DNA from 4 places in the Alteromonas sp. MmMcT2-5 genome. Region 2 is predicted to be linked to each of the others. Evidence: predicted binding sites of a transcription regulator. Region 2 holds the regulator's gene; each other region holds the start of a gene.

Region 1 (3,826 bases), on a different contig from region 2:
CCAACGCTACAACAGCCGCCTTCAATGGCTGAAACAATATCGCCCTTTGTCACATTTAGGCATGAACAAATAGACGCGGTGTCTGGCAGTGCATCGGCACCTAGCGCCGGTGCAGCATCGGATGAGGGCAGAATTAGGCTTTCTGGGTGTTCAGGCAATTCAATATTATTAAGTGCATACTGTAGGAGCGTGTCGTAGTCGCTGGTATCGCCAACGAGTACAGCACCAAGCACGTACTTTTGCTCGCTATCTACCACCAGTTTTTTGTACACGCCTTCTGGCTGATTTAAATAGGTGTAGCTAAGCGCACCGGCTGTGCGTTCATGAGCATCGCCAATTGAGCCCACTTCCACACCCATTAGCTTGAGTTTGGTACTCATATCTGCGCCAGCGAACTCGGCATCGCCGCCGGTTATATGACTTACAGCCGTGCGCGCCATGGTATAGCCAGGTGCTACCAGGCCAAAGATTTTGTTATCCCACAGCGCACATTCACCCACAGCGTAAATGTTTGGATCAGAGGTCACGCAGTGGTTATCAATGACAATACCGCCGCGCTCACCCAGTGTTAGCGCTGACTTTCTGCCGAGCTGGTCGGAAGGTCGAATACCAGCAGAAAATAAAATCATGTCAGTTTCTAGTGCAGTGCCGTCAGCAAACACCATTTTATAGCGGCAGGTATCACCGGCCTCAATAGTTTGCGTTGCCTTTTGGGTGTGAACCGTAACACCCAATGCTTCAATTTTGTCCTTAAGAACGTTACCACCTGCTTGGTCTAGCTGTACCGCCATAAGCTGCGGGGCAAACTCAACCACGTGGGTGTCGAGACCGGCTTGTTTTAATGCGTTAGCGGCTTCTAAACCCAACAGCCCACCACCAACAACAACCCCTACTTTGCTCACCGCTGCTGAAGCTTCAATAGCGAGTAGATCGTCTATAGTACGGTACACCAAGCAATGCTCTTGATCGTTGCCAGGAATGGGTGGCACAAATGGGTATGAGCCCGTAGCTAACACAAGCTTATCGTAGCTAAACACCTGCCCTTCCGACGTCGTCACTTTATTATTGTCACGGTCTATATCGGTAACCAAGGCATTGGTAACTACGTTTACGCCCCACTCGGCGTACTGAGCGGGTGTAGTAAGCGCTAAGTCATCAGCACTCGCGCCGCTAAAAAAAGATGACAGATAAACGCGGTCGTACGCAAGGCGTGACTCGCCGCATAAAACGTTTATTTCTACATTGGCATCGCTTTGGTGAAGCTGCTCAACAAAATGATGCCCCACCATGCCGTTGCCTACGACGACAATTTGCGTTTTTGAGTCCAATGAAGTCATGGTATTCCCCTTTTTTCGGGACAAAAAAAAGCCCGCTTCAACTTTCGTTGATGCGGGCTTCGTTGCCTATTTTGCCAACGGTTTAGGTCGGCTAACACATTTTACGGAGTGTTATAAATCACACAATTTTCAGCGATTGACACTAATCACCAAAACACACTTTACGTTTATAGCTATCCAAGTTCAGTGCCAAAACCGTAATCAATTGTTTTTATTTGATTTACTACAAAATAAGCATTATTCAGACTTCACAACTGCACCAAACAAACGCAAAACTGTGTTTACTTGGTGCATTAAGGCTTTCAAATAACTTAGGCCAGCTTATCCGTCGCTACACGGTAGCGAGGGTCTTCAACCACATTAATTTCAACAAACTTATCGGCCTTGCGAAGCAGTGAGCGACACTCATCACTGATATGGCGAATGTGTAGCTTTTTACCCTGCTCTTCGTATTTGTCAGCAAGGGTATCTAGCGCATCGATACCTGATGAATCCCAAATGCGAGAATCTTTAAAGTCAATAACTACATCGTTAGGGTCGTTGGCGATATCAAACAGGTCTTTGAAATGCGATACCGAGCCAAAGAACAGCGGGCCGTCTAGCTCATAGACTTTCCAACCGTCGTTATCGATATGGGATCTCGCTTCAATATGACGAGCGTGTTTCCATGCAAACACCAGTGCAGAAACGATAACACCCACCACAACCGCAATAGCCAGGTCAGCGATAACGGTAACGCCGGTTACTAGGAAAAGTACGAACGCATCTTCTTTGTTTACGCCGCGAATAATTCTGAATGACGCCCACTCAAATGTAGCGATAACCACCACGAACATAACGCCAACAAGGGCAGCGAGAGGAATCATTTCAATTAGCGGAGCTGCAAATAGAATAAAGCCCAATAATACAACTGCCGCGGTGATACCAGACAAGCGGCCACGGCCACCAGAGTTAATATTAATCATACTTTGGCCAATCATAGCGCAACCGCCCATACCGCCAAAGAAACCGTTTACGGTATTTGCAACACCTTGGCCAACGCACTCTTTGTTACCACGTCCGCGGGTGTCCGTCATTTCATCAATTAATGAAAGGGTAAGAAGCGATTCAATAAGACCAACCAAGCAAAGAATCACTGAGGTAGGCAAAATGATCATGAAGGTTTCCCAGGTGAACGGCACCATAGGAATAGCAAAGCTAGGAAGTTCACCCGCTAGCGTCGCGGTCTCGCGCTGGTCAGCTGGTAGCAAATCGCGAACAAAGTCGATTACAGTACGCGCTTCAAGGTCAAGACCGTGTACTAACAAGGTTACCGTAACAATCGCAACCAGCGACGCCGGTACAGCTTTGGTTAGCTTTGGCAATAAATAGATAATGGCCATGGTTAGCGCCACAAGCCCTAGCATCCAATATAACAGCGTACCTTCCATCCACTGTAATTCACCCGCTGCGTTGGTCACTTTGAACTGGCTTAATTGCGCCAAGAAAATAACAATTGCCAAACCATTTACGAAGCCTAGCATTACCGGATATGGGACCAGACGTATAAACTTTCCGAGCTTGAAAATACCGCACATTATTTGCAGTAAACCAGCCAAAATAACCGCGGCAAATAAATACTGCACGCCGTGTTGGGCAACCAGTGCCACCATTACAACGGCCATGGCGCCGGTAGCACCAGAAATCATTCCTGGTCGGCCACCAATAGCGGAAGTGATTAAGCCCATCATGAAAGCCGCATAAAGACCAATCATTGGTTCTACGCCGGCCACAAATGCGAATGCAACGGCTTCAGGGACCAAGGCAAGCGCCACGGTAATACCTGATAGCACGTCGTTTTTAACGTTGCTGTCTTTACTGGTAATTAAATCGAACATGTTCTCTCAGAAGCTAAGATGTTAAACACAACAACCCACCATGGCGTACACCGCGTTAAAGCAGAACACCAAGTAGGTAGGAGATTTTTTCGGCGATTCTATCACCATTGTAGCGCAAAATCTTTTAATAGATTGTTACTAGGGCCTGTTGAACGTTGATGTGCAGCAAAGATCAACAGGCCCCAGTCCGAACTACTTGGCGCTTACGTGATAAGCGCAGGGCTCTTTGCCCCTTTCCTAATGCTGTGAGCTTGTCAATTTTTCATGTCCGGCCTCAGGGCTTAATTTAATTGCGAATGCTGACAAATTGCATCGTACATGGCATCGTATAATGGTTTTTATTAACCGCGTCGTTCAATGCGCTTCGATTTCTAATACGGGGCTACGATAAGACGTCGCAATAAGGCACATGTCTTATTCAACGAGGAGTTAAAGTGGTACCTTATATTCTGACTATGTTGTGCGTGCTAGTGGCAGGCGCTATTCATTGGATGTCGCCGAAGGCTTATTGGAAAGCCACTATTATGTCGACCGCCGTAATTTTACTCTTTTCTTTAGCGGCATTGTTTATCTTTAAAGCATCGGGAATGCTGGTTAGCGAGCACACTGGCG
Region 2 (3,826 bases):
GACCTGATGAAACGCCTTGAGTTAAACACTGACGAAGTGGCTGCGGTAGGTGATGACATGCCAGATACGGGTATGTACAAGCACGTTGCGGTTAAAATTGCGGTTGCCGATGCCCATCCTTACGTAGCAAAACAAGCTAACTGGATTACGACCCTTCCCGGTGGGTTTGGCGCGGTCCGAGAAATATCGGATACCATTTTGCAGGCCAAAGGGGTAGCAAATGAGATTTTTGGAGCTAGTGTATGAGCCTGTTTGGCTTTAATCGCTTAGGATTAAGTATATCGGCGCTATTTATTCTGGCGATGCTGATGTACATCCCTACGTGGATGGAAGAGCAGCCTGAAACGCAGGGGAATCGTGAAAACGATGCGCTAAAGCCCGCCTACAAAGCAAAAAATCTAACAACTACGCTGTACAATCAAGACGGTGAGTTAAATCACAAAGTATTTGCAGAGTCGATGGAGCATTACGACCAGCTTGGCTTTGTATTGTTTCAGCAACCTAAATACACCCTTTATACAGAAAACGCGTCATCACCATGGGTGGTAACCGCTGATGAAGGTACACTATACAATAACGAGCTAATCCAGCTGGAAAACCAAGTTAATATTGAGAACCAAACTGGCGATGACTTTGTCAGAAGTATATCGACCGAGTACATTCAAATTAATTTAGAAACCAAGCAAATGACATCTGACCAACCCGTTGAAATACTGGGCACCCAATATGTCATTTTAAGTAATGGGTTTAACGCGAATTTACGCACACAAGAATACGAGCTTTTAGATCATGTACAAACCACTTATTCCCCTAGCAACTAGTTTATTGCTTGCCATCGCTAGCGGTGCGGTACACGCCAGTGAAGATGATTTTTCGCAGCCCATAAAAATAGGCTCGAACACCCAGTTTATCGACGGTAAAAATAAAACCGCGTTGTACAAAGACGACGTACTCATAACTCAAGGCTCTTTGGTTATTGAAGCTGACGAAGTGGAAGTAATTGCCACTGACGGTGGTGGTCGTGAAATATTTATTGCTAGAGGAAAGCCTGCAAGCTATTCCCAGCAATTGGAAGACGGCACGCCAGTTTCGGCAAAAGCTAATGAAATACGCTATGAAGTGGTGAACCGAACGATTTCTCTTGCCGGAAACGCAGAGTTGAAACAAGACACCAGTAAAGTACAGGGTGACAACATCACGTTCGATATGATTACCGAGCAATTGCTAGCGACTGGCGGCGCAGGTAAGGATGGTGAGGGTCGAGTGACCACAGTATTCACACCTGAGACCATTCGCAAAACTTCGTCTAAGAAAGACAAAAAAGACAACGAGGGCAATGAATAGCAATGGCAACTTTGAGCGCTAAAAATCTTGCTAAGGCTTACAAGTCACGACAGGTTGTACGAGATGTAAGCCTGTCTGTCTCAACGGGTCAAATTGTTGGTCTTCTTGGCCCAAATGGCGCTGGTAAGACCACCACATTCTACATGATTGTTGGTTTAGTGAATCTGGATAAAGGCAAGATTGAAATCGACGACAATGAGCTAACTCATCAGCCCATGCACGAGCGCGCACGCCGCGGAATTGGCTACCTACCGCAGGAAGCCTCTATTTTCAGAAAGCTCACAGTGCATGAAAATATCATGGCCATTTTGCAAACCCGTAAAGATTTAAATTCACAACAGCAAGAAGAAGAAGCAGATGCGCTACTTGATGAATTTAATATTAACCATATACGTAATAGTACGGGGATGAGTTTGTCAGGGGGCGAACGCCGTCGCGTTGAGATTGCCCGCGCTCTGGCAGCAAAACCGCAATTTATTTTGTTAGACGAACCATTTGCTGGTGTTGATCCAATATCAGTTAATGATATAAAGAAGATAATACAACATCTTCGCGATAGGGGTATTGGAATCCTTATCACGGACCATAACGTACGAGAGACATTGGATGTTTGTGAAAAGGCGTACATTGTGAGTCATGGCGAGCTTATTGCGCAAGGAACGGCGGAACAGGTTTTAAGTAATCAAAAAGTAAGGGATGTATACCTAGGCGAACAATTCAGGCTATAGTTAATGTAACCGAATTGTCATTTTTCAGTTTCGCTCTGGTATATTCAATTTAGAGCATTTAAATAAGACGTAGATGAAACCATCTTTACAGCTAAAATTTAGCCAACAACTTACCATGACACCACAGCTTCAGCAGGCCATTAAACTGCTGCAGCTTTCTACACTTGATCTTCAACAAGAGATCCAAGAAGCGCTCGATTCTAATCCGCTATTAGAAGTTGAAGAAGGTAACGACGAGCCGCAACTAGAAAAGAACAATATCGACAACGATGACAGCGGCTCTGAGGCCACTGCTTCTGCATCTAGTGACACACTAGAAGCCGGCGATGCACTTGAGAAAAACGATCTTCCCGATGAGCTGCCAATCGACAGCACATGGGACGAATACTACTCTGCTTCATCTTCGCCTGCTCCGGGTCCATCCAATGACGACGAGCAAATCTTCCAAGGTGAGACTACTGAAGATATTCAAGAGCACCTTCTTTGGCAAATGCGCCTTACCCATTTCTCGGATACCGATCGCGCAATCGCTACAGCAATCATCGACTCTATTGACGAGTCAGGTTATTTAACCGTTACCCTTGATGATATTTTAGAAGCGGTTAACGATGATGATATGGAAGAGCCGATTGAAATGGACGAAATAGAATGTGTGCTAAAGCGCATTCAGATGTTCGACCCTATTGGTTCTGGCTCACGCTCTCCACAAGAATGTTTGATGGTGCAATTGCGCCAGTTTTCAGAAGACACACCGTGGCTTGCTGAAGCAAAGCAACTGATTGAAGAGTACTCTGACTTACTGAGCAGCAAAGACTATCGTACGCTTATGCGTAAAAGCCGATTGAAAGAAGATCAGCTACGCGAGGCAATGCGTTTACTGCAAACCTTGAATCCTCGCCCAGGTAGTGCTTTAGTTACTAAAGAGCCTGAGTACGTTATTCCTGATGTCTCAGTAACCAAGAAAAATGGCCGTTGGGTGGTTGAGCTGAACCCCGACAGTCTGCCTAAGTTAAGCGTAAATCAACAATACGCTGCAATGAGTCGCCGTGCCAAGAATAGTAGCGATTCACAATTCATCCGCTCACACATGCAAGAGGCTAAGTGGTTCATAAAGAGCCTTGAATCTCGTAACGAAACCTTAATGAAGGTTGCAAACTGCATTGTGCAGCAGCAAATGGGCTTTTTTGAGCACGGCCCGGAAATGATGAAACCAATGGTGCTAAATGATGTCGCAGAAATGGTAGATATGCACGAATCCACTATTTCGCGAGTGACAACGCAAAAGTACATGCATACGCCACGTGGAATCTTCGAATTGAAGTATTTTTTCTCAAGCCACGTTGCAACAGAGTCTGGTGGTGAATGTTCATCTACAGCGATTCGTGCATTGATCAAGAAATTAGTGGCCGCTGAAAAGCCTAGCAAGCCGCTAAGTGATAGCAAGATTGCTTCATTGTTGGCCGAACAAGGCATTAAAGTTGCCCGGCGAACAATAGCAAAGTACCGGGAATCGTTGTCGATCCCGCCGTCGAACCAACGCAAAAGCCTTATTTAATCGGGCTTAATAATATAAGGAAGACGAAATATGCAAATCAACCTTACTGGTCATCATGTCGAAATCACCGACTCTTTGCGTAATTATGTCGATACGAAGTTCAGCAAACTTGAACGTCACTTTGATCACATTTCTAATGTGCATGTCATCCTGAACGTTGAAAAATTAAATCAAAAAGCCGAAGCGACCGTTCATTTAA
Region 3 (3,826 bases), on a different contig from region 2:
GCGGTTGTTGACGGTAAATCTATTACCCTTAAATACCCGATCCGCAATACGGATCGCTCTGTCGGCGCATTGCTATCAGGTGAAATCGCTAAACACCACGGTAACCACGACTTTGAAGATACACCTATCAAAGTTGAACTTACCGGTACAGCGGGTCAGAGCTTCGGTGTGTGGAACGCTGGCGGCCTGCATATGCACCTTGAAGGTGATGCCAATGATTATGTAGGTAAAGGGATGACCGGCGGTAAGCTTGTTATTCACCCACCTCGCAATATCTCTTACGACGCCCACGACAGCGCCATTATGGGTAACACCTGCCTTTACGGTGCAACAGGCGGTAAGCTGTTTGCTGCTGGCCGTGCTGGCGAGCGCTTTGGCGTACGTAACTCTGGTGCTATTGCGGTAGTTGAAGGCATTGGCGATAACGGCTGTGAATATATGACAGGCGGCATCGTGGCTGTACTTGGTCCGGTTGGTGTTAACTTCGGTGCAGGTATGACTGGTGGTTTTGCTTATCTTATGGATGATGGTGACGACCTTGATAACCGTGTAAATGCGGAACTGGTCGATGTAATGCCAATTGAAGATAAAGCGATTCTTGCTGAGCACTTACGTGGCTTAATTAATCAGCATTACGAAGAAACAGGAAGCGAGCACTCGTTGTCGTTGCTTACTGACTTCGCCGCAACGCTGAAACGCTTCAAGCTTATTAAGCCAAAAACCAGTGATGTGAAAAACTTGCTTGGTCACATCAGTCGTTCAAGTGCTGAATTACGCATTCAGGCTCAGTAGGAGGATTTAGTTTATGGCAAAGAACGTATATCAATTTGTCGATGTTGAACGTATCGATCCGCCTAAAAAGCCGATCATGGTACGTAAACAAGAGTTCGCGGAAATTTATCAGCCGCTTAGTCAATCTCAAACCGAAGGCCAAGCAGATCGCTGCTTGGACTGCGGTAACCCGTATTGTGAATGGAAGTGCCCCGTGCACAACTACATTCCTCAGTGGTTAAGCTTGGCAAATGAGGGCCGTATTCTAGAAGCAGCGGAACTCTCTCATAAAACCAACAGTTTGCCGGAAGTATGCGGCCGCGTATGTCCACAGGACAGACTGTGCGAAGGTGCATGTACACTGAATGACGATTTTGGCGCTGTGACTATCGGTAGTATTGAGAAGTACATTACCGATACAGCATTCAAAATGGGCTGGCGCCCAGATATGTCTGACGTGGTATGGACCGACAAGAAAGTGGCGATTGTAGGTGCAGGCCCAGCTGGTCTTGCATGTGCTGATATTCTGGTTCGTAACGGCGTTAAACCTGTTGTTTACGACAAATACGAAGAAATTGGTGGCCTACTTACATTTGGTATCCCGTCTTTTAAATTAGAGAAAGACGTAATCAAGCTACGCCGCCAAATTTTTACCGAGATGGGTGTTGAGTTCGTACTTAACACTGAGATTGGTAAAGACATACAGTTCCAGGACTTAATCGATAAGTACGACGCCGTTTTCTTAGGCATGGGTACGTACAAGTCAATGCAAGGCGGCTTTGACAACGAACACGTTGAAGGCGTATATGATGCACTTCCTTTCCTTATAGCCAACACCAACCGCGTAATGGGTCTTGAAAAAGATCCTGCTGATTTTGTTGACATGAAAGGCAAGCGTGTTGTTGTGCTAGGTGGTGGTGATACCACCATGGACTGTGTACGCACCTCAATTCGTCAAGAAGCTGCACAAGTAACCTGTGCATATCGTCGTGACGAAGAAAGTATGCCTGGTTCACGCCGCGAAGTGGTTAACGCTAAAGAAGAGGGCGTTGAGTTTAAATTCAACCTACAGCCTCTTGATATAGCCGTTGATGAAAACGGAAAAGCCTGTGGCGTTAAGTTCGTTAAAACCGAAATGGGGCCGCCAGATGTAAATGGTCGTCGCCGTCCTGTTGAAGTGGAAGGTTCAGAGCACGTACTAGAAGCAGACGCGGTAATTATCGCCTTCGGCTTCCAGCCCAGCCCTGCGCCATGGTTTGCTGACTTCGGCATTATGCTTGATGAAAAAGGTCGCGTACGCGCCCCTTCCGCGGGTAAGTTTGCCTTCCAAACTTCACATCCACAAGTTTTTGCTGGTGGTGATATGGTGCGTGGTAGTGACCTAGTTGTTACCGCTATCGACGAAGGCCGTAAGGCCGCAGAAGGGATTATGGACTATATTGGCGTTTAACCTTCGCTAACTAAGGCCTATTGTCCATTCACGAAAAGCTCGATAGTTCTGCTATCGAGCTTTTTTTATGCACACTTCGATAATACGGAAAACGCTAAAAGTATACGTTAATAGACCAAGGTTTAGTTGAAGCGCGAGCGTTACGACTCTACTATCGTTTAAGCAATTAAAGACATCGCACATCGGGTGAAGAATCTATCTATGCAGCATTTAAACATTAAGAAACTTACATTGTGTCTAACATTGGCGATAGCAGCTAGCAATGCCAGCTTAGCTGATACCATTGCTGTTGACGCTTCATTAAATGCGCAAGTTAACAACCAAACTAAGAAACAAAGCGTCAACTCTTCACCTAGTAAGCCAAGCATCATGTCTTGCCCTTCTGATTTTCAGCAAGTTAAGATTTCTGATGATGCAAGACAATGCCAAGCATTTGACGAAAGCAAGACAGCAGTAATGGTTTACCACTCTCCTCGCTCCCCGAGTGAATTACTGAATGTTTACCAAACGGCGCACCCCGCTTTAAAAACTCACACACCAGTTAGCGGCCGCACGTTGTTATCCTCAGAAGATAAAGGGGTCAGAGTAATAATCAGCCCAGATAATACTGGCTCTCAAGTGGATATTCTTGTTACATCCACAACGAAATAAGCCCTTTTAGCAAGACAACTACGAAATCTACTCATGTTGGCATCTGCTTTGCAAAATCATCAATAACTACTCCACGGTAACAGTGAGTGTCATTTTTATGACGCTCAAACTGCAAACGGAGCCCAAGCTTTTTTCGATATAAACACTTTAGCGGGCTTCTTTATTATGCATTCCGTGGGCTTTAACTATTGAAATTTGCGAGGGTTACGATGGAATTGGCAATTATTCTAATGATGTTACTTATTGTCGTTGCACTGGGTGCCATAAAGTTGTCAGACGGCGGTGTCGCATTTCCATTTAGGCGAAAGCCGCAATTGTTCACCCCCGTTGAGCACTCTTTTTTAAACCTTATCGAACAGGCTATGGGAAGAGAGTTTCGCATAGTGTGCCGTGTGCGTCTTAACGATTTAGTGGCGGTTCGCCAGTCTGCAAGTAAAAAGACGGCAAGCCAAGCCATCAGCAGAGCTTCTAGCAGACAGCTCGACTTTGTATTAGTAGATAAACACGACATGAGTCCTGTTCTTGCTATCGACTTAGTTCATAGCCAAGGCAAAGATGGTTATAAATCACAAAAAGACTGGTTTGTAACCGGAGCCCTTGATGCTGCCGGCCTTCCTCACGCAAGAATCAAAGTGAAGTCTGGTTATACCGTTGACGATATTCGCGAGTGTTTGGAAAACAAACTCATTCCATATCGCCGTTTACAGCAAAAAATGGCACAGCTGCCAACGCATAATCCAGAGCCACCAAAGCGCCCGACTCGCCCAGTGCGTTCAAGCAGACCAGCTGCAGCTTAAGACATAAGCCCCACTTCCCCTGGCCTTTGTTGCTTTGCTATTTTCTTACTCTCAAATAGCGGTAACAGAGGCATTTTTCTGTCAGTTTGCCCGTTTTCCTTATACAATTAACGCATTCAACAGCGTATTCACGCGTTAAACTCCCTCAACACCGTCG
Region 4 (3,826 bases), on a different contig from region 2:
CCTTGTTTTATCCATTAAACTATGGGGACCTAATGCGTAGGGAGTTTTATTATACGTAGTTCGGGAAAATACGAAACCCTTTGTCAACAAGGTGCAGCGCTATGAGAAGAATGTCTCTGTCATTGACGTGAAAGTAATGAGCCCGTGGCCTGGTTTTCTAATGCATATAAAAAGCCCTCGTAGATACGAGGGCTTTGGCTATGGTCAGCGTATTTTTAAATATCAAAGTGTACCGCTAGTCTCGTAAATCTAAAGAGCAGTGTATGGGGATTGTTCAATTTGATAATTTTATATGCCGCTGTTGGACAAAACAGCATGTTTTGTTGAACAAAATCCCTACGATAGTTTGGATTCTAACAAAAACGAATTGAAGTAAAAGATTATAGTTACACTTTATTCAATGCTTGAAGTAATTGATGTTCGATACATTTCCAAAGGCAATTATTTCACTTAGATGACGAAAGTACTATATAAACTGGGAACTCTAAACTGTTTAAGGCAGATCGAGAAAGACTATTTTTTTACTACAAAATCGTGTTCTTGAATGTTTGCGATAATTCCTGCACCTTCGTTTACTACCAGAGACGAATTACCGTAGGCACTACTCACTACAAATTTGCCAGGATATAGCGAGTACTGTAAGTATTTACGGCCACGGTTATCGACAATCTCTTTAGCTTGATAAAGGTATAGTTCATCTTTTTCAGAAATGCCATTGTCTCTGCCTAACGATACAGAAATTTTATCGCCGGCAACATTAATCACTCTACCTGTCATTGGCTGGCATGCAGTGGCTTCTTTTATGTCTTCAATCGCTTCTGCTATTGCCGCGTTGACGGTTTGCCCATAAAGCGACTGCCAAAATTTTGTCGAAAATTCATCTACATCTTCGAATCTGTCGAATGTCCATTCTCCTTGATTCTGATAAGACTTAGTCAACAACAGGCCTCCATTAATGCCGTCATAGACCTGAATGGTCATAGCAAAGGAGCGTCGAGAAGTACCCTCACGCCACGGTGTAAAAACCGAAGCCTCTTCCCGTGTCACGCTTAAATCATCTATCATGCCCACCAGCACAAATTGAGTATTACTTTGCGCTGAAAGCGTGCGTACATTTTGGTCAGTATATCGACTGTCAAATTTTGCAGTATGTGGCGCGATATAGATAATATCTAGGTTTTCAGTTTTATTTCGCATGGCCTGCGCTAACTGCTGGGTGAATGAAGCATCGAAATTGGGAATATTACCCTGTGTAAGCTGCGCTCTGTTACGTACCCTGAAGTGTGTAGTAGCGAAATGTTTTTGGTCATTTTGTGCGGCACACATTTTTCCTCTTGGAAAAATGTCAGCGCGAATACTTACCGTAATAACATCGCCGCTATAAACTTCATCAACCAGTTCCAGTTGTTCAACTTCGCCGGTAGAGCGAATGGTCATCTCTTCATTTTTAAGAAGACCATTTGTAAGCTTCGCGACACTATGAACTGACGCGCCTGCAAAAAGCATGGCTTGCTTAAGTGCCTCTTGGGTAGCCGCATGTCTGGCAGTTTCCTTATCACCATTTCGCACCACAGCCTGTCCTGTAGCCTCGTACCACACGGCATTTGCTTGCCCAACGAAAAATGCAAACAGGCAAATTACCGCCACGACAGCATTTAAAATAGTTACCAGCGTTGTTTTGCTAATATGTCGCACCGCACACCTCTGGAGGTTTTTGTCTAACTGCGCTATGCAAAGCGCCCGCTTTCTAAAGCGAAGTATGCGAAAAGAGTGCCAGTTGATGTGGTTTCGTCGCCATTAAATCAATCGGGCGCATATCTTGCACATATCTTGCAATGCGTATCTTGCTAAAGGTTTGTAAAAAGCGTCAGTTTAGATATGTCAAAATCTGCTACCGCGGGTATGGCGGTATCTCGTAGTTACAAGGCTGCCACCGACGAGAGCAGCGTAACTACACATTTGATTTTATTAATAATGCAATTTGGAAATGAAACTATGTGCTTGAAAAAAATACATAAATCAAAATCGCTGCTGCTGTCTTGCTTTCTTGGTTTAGCAATAAGCACTGGTGGATGCGGCATTATTGATAAACACGTTGAGTGGGAAACAATAGAACCAGAAAGCTATCCCGTGCTCAAGGCGGTGGGCTATGCGCCAATTTCTTCTCAGCATGGCGAAAGCGACAGCATGAAGCTTATAATGGCGATGAAAGCGTCAAAATTAGATGCATACCGAGAGCTCACTGAACAAGTCTATGGTCAAAAAATTGAAGGCAATCAGTCTCTGTCTCACTTGGTTATAGATAGCGAAACATTGCGAGCATCTGTAGAGGGGGTCATTAGAGGCGCTGAAGTCGTAAAAGCCTATCCGGTAGGTGAAGATACATACGTCACCGAACTCGCTTTAGATATGCAGCAGGTTTACGATATATACCTGTCGACCGCAAAACCGCGCCGAGTAAAGGATGTTAAGTATTATTAAACGTTAGCGAAAGGGGTGATTGCGCAAGCGGCTGTATCGTGAAGTCTTAAAACATGCGCAAATTCACAGAGATATAATTTACTTTTACCGGTTAAGGCTTAATGGTTAAAGCTCGCTGAGTGGGGTTTACTGAAATCGCAAAAAAATTAAGCGCTCACTCCCGACCCTAAAGTCCCGCCTTTCGGCTTTCCTTTTTTGTCATAGGTGAGCGATTCTTTGGCACGAACTTCCATCATCAAGTTACGTAAGTGTGTGAGGCGTAGCTGTCCTTGCTCTACGGCTTTTTGATTGACTTGTGTGCGGTATTTGCAATCGTCCAGAAGTTTCTTTGCATTAGCCATTAATGCTTCATCTTCTTCTGACATTGAGCCTTGATCGCTAATTGTGCGCTCAATGCTTCCATCGAGAGCCTGAATAGACGTTAACAGTGCTGTCTTTTCGTCTAATAAGTTCATTAAAGATTCTGCGTCTCGCGAACTGATAAGTTGCAATTCTTTTTCAAGCAATACGGCAAGTGAAGACAGTTGCTCCACTTGCTTTATTAGTGCTTGTGTCAATTGGCTTGCTTGTTCAGTCACGTTAGCTCTCTTCTGGTTAGTTACGATTTTTGTCGCTCACTATTTAGCGCCAAAAATCTCACCTTCTAGTTTTGCAATCTTGTTGGCAAGCACTTCAGGATTAACTTTATACTCGCCACTTTGAATCGCTCGCTTAAGGCGATCGACTTTATCTTGGTTCACAGGCGCTTCCGAACCTTTCTTCTGAACCTGGTTGAGCTGCTGAGCAGATTGCGTCAACGATACAGAATCCTGACGCGGAACTGATGCGGTTTGCGCAGCCTGTGTTGATGCCTGCTGTGGAGATTGCTGCGTTTGGTTTTGCTGCGCAACCTTTCCATTATCAACGGGTGTTTTCGGTAACCCATTGTTTATATTGTTAATTGCCATAATTAGTCCTCACTACTTTTTCGCCTCTGTAAAGTGTATCGGCCTTTTGGCTAATTTCTTTAGCTAAATTGTGAACAAAAAAGTAGATATTCGCTGCCTCGTTTATAAGTGTATCACGACTTCTTCAGGGCTTGCGACTCTTGCTATCACCGCCTTTTGGCTACTGGCATTAATTACCTTAATATTGTCACCAACAACACCGTCTTGCTGAGCGATTCCGGCTGTTTTCACTTCCATACCTGCTACCTCAGCAGTTATGGTAATTCTGTCGCCTTTGCACACAAAGCATAGCATATTTGACTGTATAGCTTGTCCGTCAGTCACTCGGCGTTTTATTCTAGCCCCAATAAGTGCTTCTAGCTCAGTAAATGCGGTATGGCGTAATCGTCTTACATCAA

Evidence for each region. Region 2 encodes sigma-54, which starts transcription at its own class of promoters, with help from an activator protein. Its sites were predicted from a motif close to GTTGGCACGNNNNTNGNNT; they were not measured.
Region 1: a site for sigma-54 is predicted at 1,513-1,531, ahead of nirB (nitrite reductase large subunit NirB). Genes of this name have one in related genera too.
Region 3: a site for sigma-54 is predicted at 2,908-2,926, ahead of MHN09_RS06165 (DUF2726 domain-containing protein). Genes of this name have one in related genera too.
Region 4: a site for sigma-54 is predicted at 1,760-1,778, ahead of MHN09_RS00570 (flagellar assembly protein T N-terminal domain-containing protein). Genes of this name have one in related genera too.

The regions. Positions count from the first base shown of each region.
Region 1 covers NZ_JAKRFB010000010.1:69,461-73,286, forward strand. The annotation lists gene nirB (nitrite reductase large subunit NirB) at 1-1,337, opposite strand, end outside; gene MHN09_RS06885 (SulP family inorganic anion transporter) at 1,649-3,214, opposite strand; gene MHN09_RS06890 (hypothetical protein) at 3,649-3,826, shown strand, end outside.
Region 2 covers NZ_JAKRFB010000014.1:58,985-62,810, reverse strand. The annotation lists gene kdsC (3-deoxy-manno-octulosonate-8-phosphatase KdsC) at 1-246, shown strand, start outside; gene lptC (LPS export ABC transporter periplasmic protein LptC) at 243-821, shown strand; gene lptA (lipopolysaccharide transport periplasmic protein LptA) at 790-1,344, shown strand; gene lptB (LPS export ABC transporter ATP-binding protein) at 1,347-2,072, shown strand; gene MHN09_RS08370 (RNA polymerase factor sigma-54) at 2,146-3,627, shown strand; gene hpf (ribosome hibernation promoting factor) at 3,658-3,826, shown strand, end outside.
Region 3 covers NZ_JAKRFB010000008.1:75,343-79,168, forward strand. The annotation lists gene gltB (glutamate synthase large subunit) at 1-792, shown strand, start outside; gene MHN09_RS06155 (FAD-dependent oxidoreductase) at 806-2,221, shown strand; gene MHN09_RS06160 (hypothetical protein) at 2,423-2,872, shown strand; gene MHN09_RS06165 (DUF2726 domain-containing protein) at 3,082-3,669, shown strand.
Region 4 covers NZ_JAKRFB010000001.1:120,445-124,270, forward strand. The annotation lists tRNA gene MHN09_RS00565 (tRNA-Arg) at 1-29, opposite strand, end outside; gene MHN09_RS00570 (flagellar assembly protein T N-terminal domain-containing protein) at 514-1,695, opposite strand; gene MHN09_RS00575 (LPP20 family lipoprotein) at 1,996-2,481, shown strand; gene flgN (flagellar export chaperone FlgN) at 2,628-3,059, opposite strand; gene flgM (flagellar biosynthesis anti-sigma factor FlgM) at 3,099-3,428, opposite strand; gene flgA (flagellar basal body P-ring formation chaperone FlgA) at 3,531-3,826, opposite strand, start outside.